2 regions of the Brevibacillus sp. YAE8 genome follow, and region 2 is predicted to be linked to the other one. Evidence: riboswitches for the same ligand, from Rfam matches in the RefSeq annotation. Region 2 holds a riboswitch; the other holds the start of a gene.
The links. A riboswitch is a leader RNA that binds a small molecule or an ion and turns the genes downstream of it on or off. The one in region 2 is predicted to bind cobalamin.
Positions count from the first base shown of each region.

Region 1: it holds a riboswitch for cobalamin, as region 2 does, so the genes downstream of both, AC27IT_RS11380 (energy-coupling factor ABC transporter permease) here and AC27IT_RS25605 (ABC transporter substrate-binding protein) in region 2, are expected to answer to the same signal.

Region 1 is NZ_BAAIYG010000006.1:18,750-26,433, reverse strand. It holds gene ald (alanine dehydrogenase) at 1-249, shown strand, start outside; gene AC27IT_RS11400 (Ger(x)C family spore germination protein) at 317-1,495, opposite strand; gene AC27IT_RS11395 (spore germination protein) at 1,492-2,874, opposite strand; gene AC27IT_RS11390 (GerAB/ArcD/ProY family transporter) at 2,864-3,964, opposite strand; gene AC27IT_RS11385 (quinone-dependent dihydroorotate dehydrogenase) at 4,109-5,200, shown strand; cobalamin riboswitch at 5,355-5,551, shown strand; gene AC27IT_RS11380 (energy-coupling factor ABC transporter permease) at 5,698-6,462, shown strand; gene AC27IT_RS11375 (energy-coupling factor ABC transporter substrate-binding protein) at 6,459-6,743, shown strand; gene cbiQ (cobalt ECF transporter T component CbiQ) at 6,740-7,531, shown strand; gene AC27IT_RS11365 (energy-coupling factor ABC transporter ATP-binding protein) at 7,536-7,684, shown strand, end outside.
Region 2 is NZ_BAAIYG010000038.1:9,170-16,853, reverse strand. It holds gene AC27IT_RS25615 (alpha/beta fold hydrolase) at 1-231, opposite strand, end outside; gene AC27IT_RS25610 (winged helix-turn-helix transcriptional regulator) at 340-723, shown strand; cobalamin riboswitch at 915-1,112, shown strand; gene AC27IT_RS25605 (ABC transporter substrate-binding protein) at 1,260-2,420, shown strand; gene AC27IT_RS25600 (FecCD family ABC transporter permease) at 2,425-3,501, shown strand; gene AC27IT_RS25595 (heme ABC transporter ATP-binding protein) at 3,520-4,287, shown strand; gene AC27IT_RS25590 (class I SAM-dependent methyltransferase) at 4,304-5,164, shown strand; gene AC27IT_RS25585 (suppressor of fused domain protein) at 5,209-6,309, opposite strand; gene AC27IT_RS25580 (DUF4272 domain-containing protein) at 6,456-7,634, shown strand.

The sequences.
Region 1 (7,684 bases), on a different contig from region 2:
GTGATCCACTACGCAGTAGCGAACATGCCTGGTGCGGTAGCTCGCACTTCCACGCTGGCGCTGACCAACGTAACCGTTCCTTACGCTGTGCAACTGGCGAACAAAGGCTACGCTCAAGCGATCCGCGACAACCGCGCGCTGGCTAAAGGCGTAAACGTCATCGACGGAAAAGTAACCTACAAAGCGGTAGCCGATGCGCACAACCTGCCATACGCTTCCGTGGAAGAAGTTCTGCTGGTGAAAAACTAATCCGGTTTTCTGAAAACAAAACTGCTTGCCGCAGATGTCGGCAAGCAGTTTTTTGCTGTCTGGGCTGTTACTCGCGTCCGAGCGGGGACGGGTATTTGGTGGATTCCATTTTCATCTTGCCCGAGTCGCTCAAATGGACGTGGATTTGGATGCTGGCAATCGAGTCGCGCGTAGGCGCGGTGCGCTGCGCTTTTTCATACATTCGCCACGCCCGGTAGTCTTTTTTGAACAGCTCCCTTTCCAGTCCGTACAGATCGGTGCCTTTTTGCACCCCCTTCAAAAACGTTCCGCGGATTTGCTCACGCACTTGTTCCTCCGAGTTTTTTTGGATCTGCTCTGGACTGATCTCGGGGCTTATCAGCTCGCGAATGAAGCCGAGCAAATGGACGTGCAAATGGTAGCGCGGCATAGGCCCGGTCGTAACCGGGACGATTTTCAGCCCGACGTGCTTGATGCGGATCGTGGCTTTCGGGGTGTTGCCATCGCGGATGATGAGTCCGGCAAAGTCGGTATCCTCGTCCATCCAGCGCAGTCCCATCAGGTCCCGGCTCGGAAAATACCCTTTCCATGTGCCGCGGTGGAGCGCGTGTACCCCGTCTATGGTCAGCCGCGAAACATAGTGGTTGTTTTCTTTCCAGGAACGCTCGTAGATCGTGATGTTGGGCAGCAGCACCGTGTTCGATGGTTCCCAGAAATTGGAGATGAATCGGTAAAACTGCATCGGCTCGATAAAGGAGCGCTGCTCGTAGACGTCCTTTGGCTGATGCAAGAGGGACGTAAGCGGGGAGAAGCCGGAAAGGGAATGGTTGCCAAGCACCTTGTCGATCGGCTCCCGCGTCCCGAACACCCATTTTGTATAGCGAATCAAGCCGTAGCGGTTCAAAATGTCATGCGTCGAAATAATGCCTTTTTGCAAGATGCGCTCGTGAACAACGAGGGACGACACAAACCCGAGAAACAGCGGAATCTGCGAGTTTTTTTGCAGATTGTCAAACGCGGTCATCAGCGTCTTGCCTCTTCCGATGGAAATCGTGGCGGGAGGCGATTTCGGGGTGGCGCTCGTCTCCTGTTTGGCTACGCTTGCGAGGTCGACCGACTGGGCGTAAAGGACGTATTCGTTGTTGATAAAGTCAACGCCGAACGCGGACAAATAGCTCAAATCCTGAATCGATTTCTGGTCCCAGCAGCCGCTGAGGAGCGTGGTGGCCAAGAGCAGCAGCGCACAGGCGATTCGGGCGGCCTTCATTTGGCACCTCCGTTCCGCATCGGTTTTTTTCGGAAAAAGTAGATCAGCGGCCGGAACAAGACAAGGTGCAGATCAGAGAGCACGTTCGACGAGCCCATCAACAAGTATGGTCTGCCGAACGAGGTCAAGGTGGACAAGTAATAAATAATCGCGATCATGCCAATGACGAACCCGTACATGCCGATCGTGGAGGACAGGATGAACACAATGAAGCGGGCGACCGTAACCGCGCCGCTGAGCGCCTGGTTGACCAGCGTGAAGGATGCGACGACAGTCAAGGAGCCTACGAACAGCATCGAGGGCGAAGTCAGTCCCGCGCGAATGGAAGCGTCCCCGATAATCAGCGCGCCGACAAGCGCCAGCGTCTGACCGACGTTTTTCGGCAGACGGGCTCCGGCCTCGCGCAGAAATTCAAAGATGAACAAAATCATGAACAGCTCCATGGGCGCGGAAAAAGGCAAGCCTTTTCGCCCTTGGGTGACAGTGGCGAGCAGTTGAAACGGGAACTGCTCCACGTTGTAGGCGGACAGGGCAATCCAAAACCCCGGGAGAAACGCTGCGATCCAAAACCCGCCGAGGCGCAGCAAGCGCTCCAGCCAGACGTAAACGATCGGATACTGGTCGTCCTCGGGAGATTTAATCAGCTCCAGCAGCGAGACGGGAGCAATCAGCGCCAGAGGCGAGCCGTCGACCATCACGATTACTTTTCCTTGCAGCAGCATGTAAATGGCGAAGTCGGGCCGCCCTGTGTAATCTACCAGAGGAAACAAGGAATTGCGGTTGTCGCTCAGCATTTTTTCCAAAAGAGCGCTGTTCAATATTTTTTTGTTGTCGCAGAAGAGCAGCCGGTCGCGCATCATCTCCACCAGGTCAGGCGGTGCGCTGTCGGTCATGTACATCAGCGCAATTCGGCTGCGAGAGCGTGTGCCGAGAATGAACGGCTCATAGGCGAGCGTGATCGTGCGCAGCCGCTTGCGGATGAGTGCCACATTGGTAGACAAGTCTTCCACGAAGCCGTCCCGCGGCCCTTTGATCGAAATCTCCGTGTTGGCTTCTTCCGTGCCCCGCTGCGGACGGTTGGAAATGTCCCAGGCAAAAGGCGGCGACCCGTTCAAAAAGATGAGCAAATCTCCCGAGAAGAGCCGCTCCGTCCACAGCTCAGGATTGGTGTAGAGCGGAATCAGCGGGAGCGAACGCAAGTCTCCGGCGGTCAGGCAGCGTTCCAATTGCGGCAAAGCCGTCTCTTGCAAATGCCGTACGTCGGCCAGACCTTCGCAGTACAGCATGAGAACCGACTGATCGTTGGGGGTGACTGTCCGCAAAAAGATGACATCCGCGCAATGCGTGAATTTTTCTCGCAGCTCTTCTTCAAGGGTCATGGCTCACATCCTCCAATCCGGTTGGTTTGCGCAGCGACAGCAGGAACAAGACGAGCGTGACAGCTACCATAACCAGCAAATAAAGCGGATAGTAAATCTTCGACAGAAACGTGACGAACTGCATGTCGTTGTAGGGGAGGCTGGTGAGAACGATCATGCTGGCGCCGAGGGCGAGCATGACGTACTTGCGCTGCTTTTTCGTTTTCAGGACCAGCAGCTCCCCGAGCAGCAGCAGGCAAAGCGTAATGCGGATAAACGAGCCGGACAGCCATTGAAAGATGGAAAAAAACTCCATGTTTTCGATGTCTTTTCCGATCGTCAAAAGCCGCCATTGTTCAAAGGCAGGAAAGCGCTGGCGCATCGACTCCACAGGCCCGAACTCGGCGATGGCTCCCGTCAGCGGGCTGAGCGTCAGGACCAAGGTAATGGCAATCATGACGATGTAGTGGATGAGCCGCAGCGGTTTGCGCACGTGATGCTGCAGCAACAGCAGCAGGAACAGCTCGGTAAAGCCACCCCCGACAAAAACCATGGCGTGCACGGTAGGGGCAATTCCGTTCTGGAACAGCGGCAAGAGCTGAGAGTAGTCTTTTTTCGGTACGTTGCCGAATGCGACGAACATGCCAAGCAAGGAGACAATGGGCAGCAATATGCCCGAAGTAATGCCGACTGAGGCAATGCCGCCGTAGGATGCGAGAACGCACAAGATCATCAGGGCAAGCGCAGTCACCCACTCGGGCGTCTGCGGCAAATAGTTGACGGTTGTCCACGTTTGGGTATCAACCAGATTGACGAGTGCCATCATGTACAGGCAGAGCATGATGGGGATGAGCAGCAGGAAGCGGACGGCTTTTCCGGACCGGAGCAAGAGCCAGTGGGACAACGACTGCTGTCCGATGCGGCTGTTGATGAAATAGAGCGCGTACGCCCAAACACAAAAGGGGATCATGCCAAAGATGACACTCAGCCAGGCATCGCGCCCGGCTTTGCTGAGCAGCAGGGGGATAAGGGTGACATGATTGGTGATTCCGATCGACAGCATCATCACCATGATCGCTTGGCCAATCCCGATTTTTCCGTCTGCTTTCATGAACCAACGTCCCCCCGACTTGGTGGTTTTGTTATGGTTTGTTTGCCCGGCTGGAAATATGTATCGCGTATAAAGGTTAGCCCACGATAAATAAAGTGTGGTATTCTACAATGAGGTAAAAATGGAGTAAGGAGTGCAGCCGGGATGTATAAGCTCATTAGAAAATATCTGTTCCAGATGGATACGGAAGAGATTCATGAAAGAACGGTTGGTGCCCTGAAGCTGGTGGAAGATTCTGCTCCGGGAAAAAGCTTGCTGCGAATGATGTTTCAGGTGAAGGACGAGCGTCTTGCCACAAAGCTGTGGGGAATGACGTTTCCCAATCCGGTAGGGCTCGCCGCCGGTTTTGACAAAAATGCCGAAGTGTATCATGCACTGGGTGCGCTCGGGTTCGGGTTCGTGGAAGTCGGGACATTGACCCCGCAAGGACAGCCGGGCAATCCGCGGCCGCGCCTGTTTCGCCTGCCTGAGCACGAGGCGATCATCAACCGGATGGGCTTCAACAACCACGGTGCTTATTTGGCTTCGCAGCATCTGGTTGATTACGCGTATTCCGATGTTCCGATCGGGATCAACATTGGCAAAAACAAAGTCACTCCCAATGAGGAAGCGGCTTCTGACTATATCAAATGCCTGGACATGCTCTATTCGTACGGCCATTATTTCGTCATTAATATCAGCTCTCCGAATACGCCCAATCTTCGCGATTTGCAGGAAACCGAGAGCATGCGGCTGCTGGTGCGGGCGGTGCGCGAAAAAGCGGCGGAAATGGAAGTGCGCGGCATTCAGAAAAAGCCGATTCTGCTCAAAGTAGCCCCCGACATGTCCGACGAGCACATGCGCGATGTCGTGCAAGGAGCGGTGGAAGAGGGCATTTCCGGCATTATTGCCACCAATACGACCTTGTCGCGTGAAGCCGTTCAAGGGCATCACTATGCCGAGGAAGCGGGAGGACTGAGCGGAAAACCGCTGACAGAGCGTTCGACTGCCTGGGTAAAAGAAATTTACCAGGAAGTGGGCGACAAGGTGCCGATCATTGGCGTAGGGGGCATTTTCACGGGGGAAGATGCGTACGCGAAAATCCGGGCGGGCGCAAGTCTCGTGCAAGTGTACACCGGAATGATTTATCAAGGCCCGGGCATCTCCAAGCAAATCAACAAAAAGCTTTTGCAACTGTTGAAGCGCGACGGCTTTTCCCACATCAGCGAAGCGGTCGGCGTGGACGCCAGGTCGTAAGCATAAAAAAGAAGCGGATGCAACAAAGACCGATGACTCCCGGAATGGCGGGGCATCGGTTTTTTTACGCAGTTATACTCCGCTGATTATATTCTTCCGCTTTTTCCCTTGATTCTGTATAATAATGTGGGACAAGCAAGAACTATCTAACAATTGCATATCGTCGGCGATAGGTGCCTTTATGTGCAAGCCGCATAAAGGGTAACAGGGAATCGGGTGAAAGTCCCGAGCGGTCCCGCCACTGTAATCAGGGAGTTCTCTTTGAGATAGAGCCACTCATATTCATATGGGGAAGGACAAAGAGCGCGATGAGCTGAAAGCCAGGAGACCTACCTACTTGCCACACCCAGGAATACCTTCGCGGAAAGGAGCGGTGAATACGAAGCAATAGGACTGTGCCAACGGTCTGTTGTTTTTGTGCGCATACCTCGTCTGCTAGCGGATGAGGTTTTTTTGTTGGTGAAAAAAGAAAGAACAGCAAAGGAGGAGGAAATGTCTTGAATCGATCCCGTTTCGTTTCGACCTGTCTGTTGATTGCAGGCTTTGTCCTTTATTTTCTCGTAAATGAACCGCAGACGTCCCACGCGATGCACATCATGGAAGGGTATTTGCCGCTGGGCTGGGCGCTGTTTTGGTGGGTAGTATTTATTCCATTTTTTATTCTCGGCATTCGTTCCTTGAACAAAATCGTCAAGGAGCATCCGCAAATGAAGCTGCTGATCGGCGTATCCGGCGCGTTTGCCTTTGTGTTGTCCGCGCTGAAAATTCCTTCGGTGACGGGCAGCAGCTCGCACCCGACGGGAACCGGGCTTGGCGCGATCATGTTTGGCCCGTGGGTCATGTCCGTGCTCGGCAGCCTGGTGCTGCTGTTCCAGGCGCTGCTTTTGGCGCATGGAGGGCTGACGACGCTTGGAGCCAATGCGGTGTCCATGGCAGTAGTAGGGCCGATGGTAGCTTACGGCGTCTATCGCCTGATCGTGCGCGGAAACGGCGGACAGCGTTTGGCCGTATTCGCTGCTGCTGCGCTCGCAGACTTGGCTACTTATGTCGTGACCTCCGTGCAGTTGGCTTTGGCTTTCCCGGCTGAATCCGGCGGCGTTATGGCATCGTTCGCGAAATTCGCAGGAATTTTTGCCATCACCCAAGTTCCGTTGGCGATCAGCGAAGGGCTTTTGACCGTGCTCGTCTGGAACTGGCTGCAGTCTTACAATGCAAAAGAGCTGGCGCAACTTCGCCTGCTGAAACGGGAGGAATCGCTGTGAAAAAAGGGATGAACTGGCTGCTGCTCCTGGGCGTAGTCTTGCTGGCGGTTGTGCCGTTGCTGTTGGTGCAGGATTCGGAGTTTGGGGGAGCAGATGGAGCGGCTGAGGAAGCGATCAAGGAAATCGCCCCTGCTTACGAGCCGTGGTTCGAGCCGCTGCTTGAACCGCCAGGCGGCGAGACAGAGAGCTTGCTGTTCGCGGTGCAAGCGGCGCTCGGGGCGGGCGTTGTCGGCTATGCCGTGGGATTGTACAAGGGCCGGCTGGATAAGCATAAAAAATGAATTGGCAGCAGCTTGATTCGCTTTCCTATCAAAACCGGCTGCGATTTTTGCCGCCTGAGCACAAGCTCCTGTTTGCGGGCGTGCTGATTTTGCTCGTTTTGACGGGACATGAATGGTTGCAGATGGCGATTTGTCTATGGATGGGAGTATGGGTAATGGTGTATGCCCGTATTCCCGTCCGTTTCTATTTCGGATTTTTCATCTTGTCCCTGTCGTTTTTTGTCCTGGGGCTTCCGGCGCTGTTGCTGGAAGCAGTAAGAGCGGATGCAGGGGCGGTCGTCCAGGCAGTTGCGGCGTGGAAGATCGGGCCGTATCTGGTCTACGTTCCGGCAAGCGCGCTCGACAAGGTGTGGCTGCTTTTTTGGCGGACGATGGCCAGCCTCGCCTGCTTTGCTTTTGTCTTGTTTACCGTGCCGTTTGCCGAGATTTTGCAAGTGCTGCGCAAGCTGAAACTTCCGGTCATCGTGACGGATTTGCTCATGATTATGTACAGTTTTATTTTCGTGCTGCTCGGCGTCTCTCATCAACTGTGGATTGCCCAGCGCGCGCGCGGAGGCCATCGCGGGTTCCGGGCGATGCTGCGGGATGCGAGCGGACTGGCCGCGCAGTTGTTCGTCAGGTCCATGCGCAAGTACGATGCGCTGTACAAAGGGATGGCAGCGAGAGGCTTCGGGGAAAGCCTGCAGGTGCTTTCCTTGCACACTCATTCTCGCTCCGGCCGATATGAAGCAGAGTCAATCGCAGGCTGTATTTTGCTGATTTTGCTGGAGTGGTGGACAGGAGGGTAATGCTTTGACATCATGGCTGTTGGAATTTGTTGATTTGCACTACGCCTATCCAGGCGGCCGTGGCCCTGTCCTGAAAGGGTTGTCCCTGGGCATTCCGGAGGGGAAAAAATGCGCCTTGCTCGGGCGAAACGGCTGCGGCAAGTCCACCTTGTT
Region 2 (7,684 bases):
ATTTTGCTCGATCAAATCGTCCAGCTCCAGCCGGTCGCGGGAATCTTGCGTTTTGCCCGAGCCGCTGTAATTGGGGGTGATGACGGTAAAGTCAGGTGCCAGAGTGTTTCTAAGATTGCCCCACGTGCCTTCGTAACTGCCTCCTGTGCCGTGAATCAATAGCACGGCAGGCCCGTTTCCTTCCACGGCATAGGCGACGTTTGCGGGACCGACTTGAACGTATTTTTCCATGGGCTCCTCCTCGAAATCGTGTTTTACAAAAGTGATCTTACCGAATGCACTATAAAAAAGTAAGTACGCACTTTTTCGTTGAATACTTACCAAAAGGGAAGTGAAACGATGGGGAACCAGCAGGTGATGTATCAAATAAACGGCAAGCAGTTTCAGTGTCCGATTGAGTTGTCGGTGTCCATTCTTGCCGGAAGGTGGAAAACGACGATCATTTGCCAGCTTTTGAAAGGGAAAAAACGGTACGGCGAGCTGAAGAAAGGCATCATCGGCGTGAATCACAAAATGCTCGCGGAACAGTTGCGGGAGCTGGAGGAGGCGGGGATTGTACGGCGCCATGTGTACCCGGTCGTTCCGCCAAAGGTGGAGTACGAACTGACAGAGCGGGGAGAAGCCCTGCGCCCTGCTATTGAATACTTGATTGCATGGGGAGAACAGTTTGGCACACCTGTGCCTGTGGCGGATGAAGACGATCCGCCTGCCCGTAGCTGCTGAGAGCAAGGAACGTTTGGGGCCGAACCGGACAGCGAATGCCGCGTGGCCCTATAGCCAGGAACAGGAGTAAGCCGTCCAGTTTGTGCGGCCTTGCCTCGCCTCGCTCCCAGTAGGAGCAGTGCAGAGTAGCCGATTTGTTTGAACAGTTGTCCCTGCCTTATGAAAATAATGGTATAATCAGCCGTGAATACATGAATAGCATGCAGCTAGGTGCCTTTGCGAGAGCAAGGGGTAACAGGGAATCGGGTGAAAATCCCGAGCGGTCCCGCCACTGTAAACGGGGAGTTCTCTTTCCTACATGTCACTCGGAGTAAAGCATGTCTGCCGGGGAAGACGAAAGAGCGCGATGAGCCGAAAGCCAGGAGACCTACCTAGTTTGCCACACCCGTAACCTTCGCGGAAAAGGAGAGGTGTAGGAAGAAGATGCGACAGCCTGAGTCTAGGCTAACTATGTCGACTGACAGCTTCTACACGTCTGCCTCGTCCGTTGGGACGGGGCTTTTCTATTCGATCAAAAGAAAAAAGGAGTGGAAATGATGCTGCAAAAGACAGGAAGAGGGGCCAAAGTATGGCTGGCAGGTCTGCTGGCTGTGTTGCTGGTGGCGACAGGATGCTCGGCTGCGCCAACTGCCCAACAGGCGGAGCAAACGGGGCAAGCAGGGCAATCTGCGCAAGCGCCTGCAGACGAGCTTACCTTCCAAGACTCTGCCGGGACCACGATCACGTTGAAGCTGCCAGTAGAGCGCGTGATCGTCCTCAACCGCAATACGGCAGAAGCGATCAAGCTCTTGGGAGCGGAACAGTACGTGCTGGCTACAGGCGACACGACGGTCAAAAACAACCCGTACCTCGGCTTTGACGGCAAGCCGGATGTGGGGGAAACCAAACAGATCAATCTGGAGCAGGTTATCAGCCTGAAGCCGCAGGTCGTCTTTGCGTACACGAACCGTCCGGACAAAACGCTGGAAGAAAAGCTGGAGCCAGCCGGAATCAAAGTCGTGCGGATCAACAACTACTTGCCAGAGCAGATGGACGAGGAACTGAAGCTGCTCGGTAAAATTTTTGACAAATCGGACAAGGCTGACGAATTTCTCGCCTGGAAGCATTCGATTGAAAAGCTGTTGGCCGACCGTGTGGCAGGCATCAAGGAGGAAGACAAAAAGCAGGTGCTCGCCCTGTCAGCCGGATTTCTCCATACAAACGGAGGCTACCGGGTTTTCCCCAGCCAGTCCATCGAAGGGAAGCCCGGCGTAGGGGAAGGCTACGCGACCATTTTGGCTGGCGGAAAAGACGCCGCCGATCTGCAGTGGGACCCGGCGGAAGCTTCGACGACGATCATGGTCGACGAAGAATACGTGCTCAAGCGCAATCCGGAGGTCATTACGCTGCACGGCACGTGGCTGGGCGGTTACAACGTGCAGGATAGGAAGCCGTTTGAAGACGCGCTGCGTCATATCATGAGCACGACTTCTGTTTCGCGCCTCAAGGCGGGGCAGACGAAAGACATTTACTTTTTCTACACCAACTTTGTCGGCTCGGACAAGCGGTATATCGGCAATCTCCAGTTGGCCAAATATTTGTATCCGGATAAATTCCAGGATATCGAGCCGGAGCAGTATGCGAAGGAGTATTTTGAAAAATGGTTAGGCGTGCCGTACCAAGGCATTTGGCACTATTCGTTCAAGGATGTTCAGTAGCCGTATGCAGCCAGTGGACCAGCTTGTAGAACGGCCGATCCATGCGATCTATCAAGGCAGCGTCAAAAGCAAGCTGGGGATGCTCGCAACCCTCTTGCTCCTGCTGGCGCTATCCACCCTGTATGCGATCAGTCAGGGAGCGGTAAAAGTGCCGCTGCCTGAGCTGCTGGCGATTTTGGCCGGGCAGCCTGCCGATGAAATGACGGCCTACATCGTGTTCGAAATCCGGCTGCCGCGCATGGTCATGGCGATCATCACGGGGATTTCGCTGGCGTGTGCCGGAGCGATCATGCAGGCGATTTTGCGCAATCCGCTGGCAGACCCGTTTACGCTCGGCGTATCGAGCGGAGCCGCTTTTGGAGCCGCATTGGCCATCGTGGCCGGGACGAGTGTGTTTGGCATCAATCTCGTCTCGACCGGGCAGTGGATGATCGCACTGAACGCGTTTGTGTTCGGCTGTCTCGCTGTGTGCGCGGTCTACGGCATCGCCAAGCTGAAAAACAGCTCGACGACGGTGCTGCTTTTGGCAGGGGTGGCGATAGGGCATTTGTTTTCGGCGGGGGTATCCGGTCTGAAGTATTTTTCCAACAACGAAGCGCTGAAAGACTTGGTCGTCTGGCTGATGGGCGGATTTTGGGGAGCGAAGTGGCAGGTGCTGCATATTTTGCTGCCGCTGGTTATGATCGCGCTCGTCATTTTGCTCAAATACGCCTGGGATTTGAATACGCTTGGCGCGGGAGAAGATGTTGCCCGTACCTTGGGCGTCAACGTCAAACAGGTGCGCTGGGTGTGCCTGCTGGTCGTCACCCTGATGGCTTCCGTCACGATTGCTTTTACGGGGATTATCGGGTTCATCGGGCTGGTGGCGCCGCATATCAGCAGAATTATCATCGGGACGGACTACCGCTTTTTGCTGCCGTGCTCCTGCCTGTTGGGCGCACTGCTGCTGCTCTTGTCAGATACGGCGGCGCGCCTGCTCCTGTCTCCGATCGAGATTCCGGTGGGAATTGTCACAGCGCTGTTCGGCGCTCCGTTTTTTGTTTATTTGCTGCTGAAAAAGCGCAAGTACTACTGGGCGTAGGGGGGCGATCGCGTGTTCATGCAGGTGAAGGACTTGGCGGTCCGGTACGGAGCAAAGACGATTTTGAAACAAATCCAGATGAGCCTGGCAAAAGGCGAGGTCGCAAGCATCATCGGGCCAAACGGTGCCGGGAAAACGACCTTGCTCAAAAGCCTGGCCTCGATCATCCCGGCAGAACGAGGGCGGATATGGATAGATGGCAAAGATGTCCGCTCGTACTCGGCCAACGAGTTGGCGAAAAAGCTCGGCTATGTGCCGCAGCAGGCTGCTTTTGGCTATCCGCTTACGGTGCTGGAAACCGTGCTGTTGGGCAGAAAGCCGTACATCCAGTGGAACGTGACGGCGTCCGACCTGCACATTGCAGGCGAGATCATGGAGCAACTGCAAATCGCGGGAATGGCGCAGCGATATACAGACGAGCTGAGCGGGGGCGAACGGCAAAAGGTGCTGATTGCTCGCGCGCTGGCCCAGCGGCCGGAAGTGTTGCTGCTGGACGAGCCGACATCCGCCCTCGACATTCGTCACCAGTTGGAGGTGCTGGAGCTGGTTCGCCAGCTTGCCCGTCAGCAGCAGGTGCTCGTCGTGCTGATTTTGCACGATCTCGAACTGGCCGCGCGGTACTCAGATCGGGTGTTTTTGCTGCAACAAGGAGAAATTTTTGCTTCCGGCAGGCCGGAGGAAGTGTTTACGCCTGCGCATATGGAGCAGGTGTACGGGGTAAAAGTCGAGATTGGGCAAGGGAGCTGCGGGCTGAAGCTGACGACCATGCTGCCGGAGAAACGGTAAGCGGAGGGGGGAGACGATGTACTACGGAGTAAAGCTGATGATGAATGCGAAAAGCGCGTGGTTGGAAGGGATGAAAAACTGGGAAGGCCGCTTGCCGGAGCGCATGATCGACGACCAGCTTGAGGAAAGCTTTTGGGATCAGTTTTTGCAGCGAAAAAGAGCGGAGGTGGCAACCGACGGCTACGTGCAGGAGCTTGGCCGGGAGCTGCTGTCGTTCATCGAGGAAGGCGACGAGGTGCTGGAGATCGGGCCGGGCTGGGGAAACTACACGTTTGCGGCCGCGGGCAAAGCGGGAGCGCTCACCTGCGTAGACAGCTCGGCCAGCGTGCTGGGCTATCTGGAGCGGGAAGCGCGGGCGAAAGGCTTGTCCAACATGAGCTTCGTCCATGCCAAGTGGGAAGAGTACGAGCCGCCAGCCAGGCATGATGTCGTGTTTGGCGTCAACTGCTACTATCGGATGCAGGCGATCGATCAGGCGATGGCGAACATGAACAATGCGGCGAAGCGCTGGGCCGTCATCGGGATGACCAGCGGCCCGGAAAAACCGCACTACTGGGAGATTTACGAGAAGCTGGGGTACAAAATCAGATTTTCGCGCAGAGACTACATCCATCTGACCAACCTGCTCTACGAACTGGGCATTGATGTGAACTGCAAAATTGTCCCGCTGCAAAAAACGTATGTGTATGAGACGATGGAGCAATTCGTCAGCCAAAACCTCAGCGCGATTATGGAGACGGACTATGACCGCGCGAAAGCCGAGGCGATATTGCGCAATCATTTGTCATGGGTAGACGGCAAGCCGGCGTATGTGCATCATTTCAAGGCAGCCTTGCTGTACTGGAGGCCGGAGAGAACGATCAGCCTGACGCGCTAACAGGAAACAACCCTGTCTGTTTCTTTGGCAGACAGGGTTGCTTTTTAGTTTTCGCTTGAATTAATCCATTTTTCATTTCGGTTGAAAATCCACTCGTCTGTCGTTCCCGCTGCCAGGCGGATCAACGCCTCTGTTCCATTCGCCTCAGCAAATTGCCGCTCCTGCTGGGTGAGCGGAATCATCCAGAGCAAGTTGACAGGATCGCCGTACACGTCGGCAAAAGGAATGGCCGGAGCGTGTTCCGGCTGGGCGAGCAGCATCGCGGTGAAGCGGCTGTCGATCTGGCTGATCTCCTGGCACGGAATCGTGTGCCCTTGGGCGAGGAAGGTCAGGTACGACCAGGGAAGCGACGTTTGCCCGCTGATGTAGGAGAGAAGCTGCTGTTCATTTTCAGCCAGCCATTTCGTTTCGCAGGCAAAAGCCAGCTCAAAGCGGCGCAGCCGCTCCGGTGATTCGGTGTACTGCTCGACTTTTGGCTGCGGCACAATGGATACGCCCAATGTGACCGCGTACGTGACCTCGCCCTTTTCGATCGTCACCAACGCTTTCGGGGGCCAGTGCCCGCCGTCGATGCCGTAATAATTTTTGACCGGGCCGAGGGCGGATGTGATCGCATCCAGGTATTGGTGTTGCAGTTCCGGCCAAGGATGCTCATCCCAGCTTGCCCAAAATTGCCGGGCAGACTCGATGCGCGCAAACAAAGCGTTCGTGTCTGGCGTTCCCAGCGGAAAACAGAGGGGAGATTCCGCAATGCAGTCGCGCGCATACGCCGGGTAGCTTGCGCCGTCAGGGCCTTGCCCCGCCCAGCCGGGAATGACGGCAAGCACCTCGTCCTCGTAGAGCAGTGCGGCGGCATCCCCCTCCGCGAACCAGATGATCGACAGTTTGTCCGGGTCGAGCTTTTCCGCCCCAGACGGATGCGCACAGCAGTCGCGCGGCAGCATGGGCGCATGGCCGTCTTCCATCGCGGAAAAATCTAGCGACTCGGGGGCTGGCCCGTAGTTTCGCACCCAGCAGGAGCGGATGTTGGCGTATTCCTGTCCGGGAAAATCCCACAAATAAAAGTAGACGCCGGATTCGTCTTCTTCGACAAAGGCTTGAATCTCGCAAAGGGGAGAAAATTGTTCCAATAGGATGTTTTTCATCAGGTCACCTTCCAGCGGAAAAATGGTTGATCGCAAAAATAGGTAGATGTAAACTTGCAGGAACAGGGGTAGAATACCATAATTGACTATTGGTGGCAAAAAAATTGCGGCAAGAAAAAATATACGCACGAAAGCGGGGAGCAATGATGAACCAGTGTACGCTGTACGTTTCCATAGCCGATCCTCAAAAAATCGTGGAAGCTATTGTAGCGGCGTTTCGCGATAGAGAGGTGCAATTTTCCGGGGATGGGCAAAGTGTGACGGTTACCGACAAAAAATGGTTTAGCAAAAGCACACTGACGTTCAACTTCATGCGCGAGGACGCAGATCCGGAGCGTTTTCTCCAGATGAAGCAAGGGATGTACGGCTTCTTTGCCAGAATCGACACCCCGCATGAAAAGGTCAAGGAAAAGCTGCTCATCCAGATTACCGCGCTGAACGTGGCGGTAGGCATCGTCGCCAGCAAGGAAATGGACGAGGAAACGCTCACCTTGATCCTGGCCGTGGCTGAAGAAGTGTCAGGCCTTGTTTTTCTCCCGACAGGCGACATGCTGGACAAGCAGGGCAGGCTGATTTTGAATACAGAGGGCGACTCCGAGGTGGACGATTTTCTCGTGACGGTCAGCTCGGATTTCCTCGATCGGCACGTGCAGCCGTCCCAGTCTGGCGAAGAGCGAAAAGCGCGGAGCATCCGGCTTTTGCAGGAGCGAGGAATCCCGTACATTGCGCACCTGCCTGCGATCGTGGGGGACGAGAATGCCGTCATCCGAAGCAAGGAGGAAATCGTGCAGCGGGCGATTGCGCTGTGCCTGATTGCCGTCTACGCGGCCGGAATCGCGGAGAATGGGCAGATCGCGGAAGAGCGCGAGTTCATCGAAGGCATCATCGACCAGTATGGGGCCGCTTCGTTCTTTACAGAAAAAGAACGGCAACTGCTCGATGACCCGAACCCGAGCCAGACCGACATGATCCAGATGGCGTGGATGTACGAATGCTACTGGGTGCTGTTGTGGGCGCTCGGCTACAAAAAGGAGCTGGAGTTTCCGGGCGAGATTTGCGATGTCAGCTTCGCTATCGACGTGCTGCGCAGCGCCGGCGATTATCAAACTTTCTACGACAACGCGGTCGTGCGCAGCAAGGCAGAGATTTTGGATCAGGCAGATTTGATCTACCGCTACGATTGGGCGTGCGTGGATGCGCGCATCAACAACCGGACGGTAGCAGGCGGCCTGGATGCAGGAGTGGTGCTGGAGAGGCACCGCGCGCTGAACTGGCTCATTCGTTACATGGAGGACGAGTGGGATCACGTGCAGTTGGATACGTAAATAATGGAGCGGAATATTTGAATAGTGTCATCACAGAAACAGGCTGATAC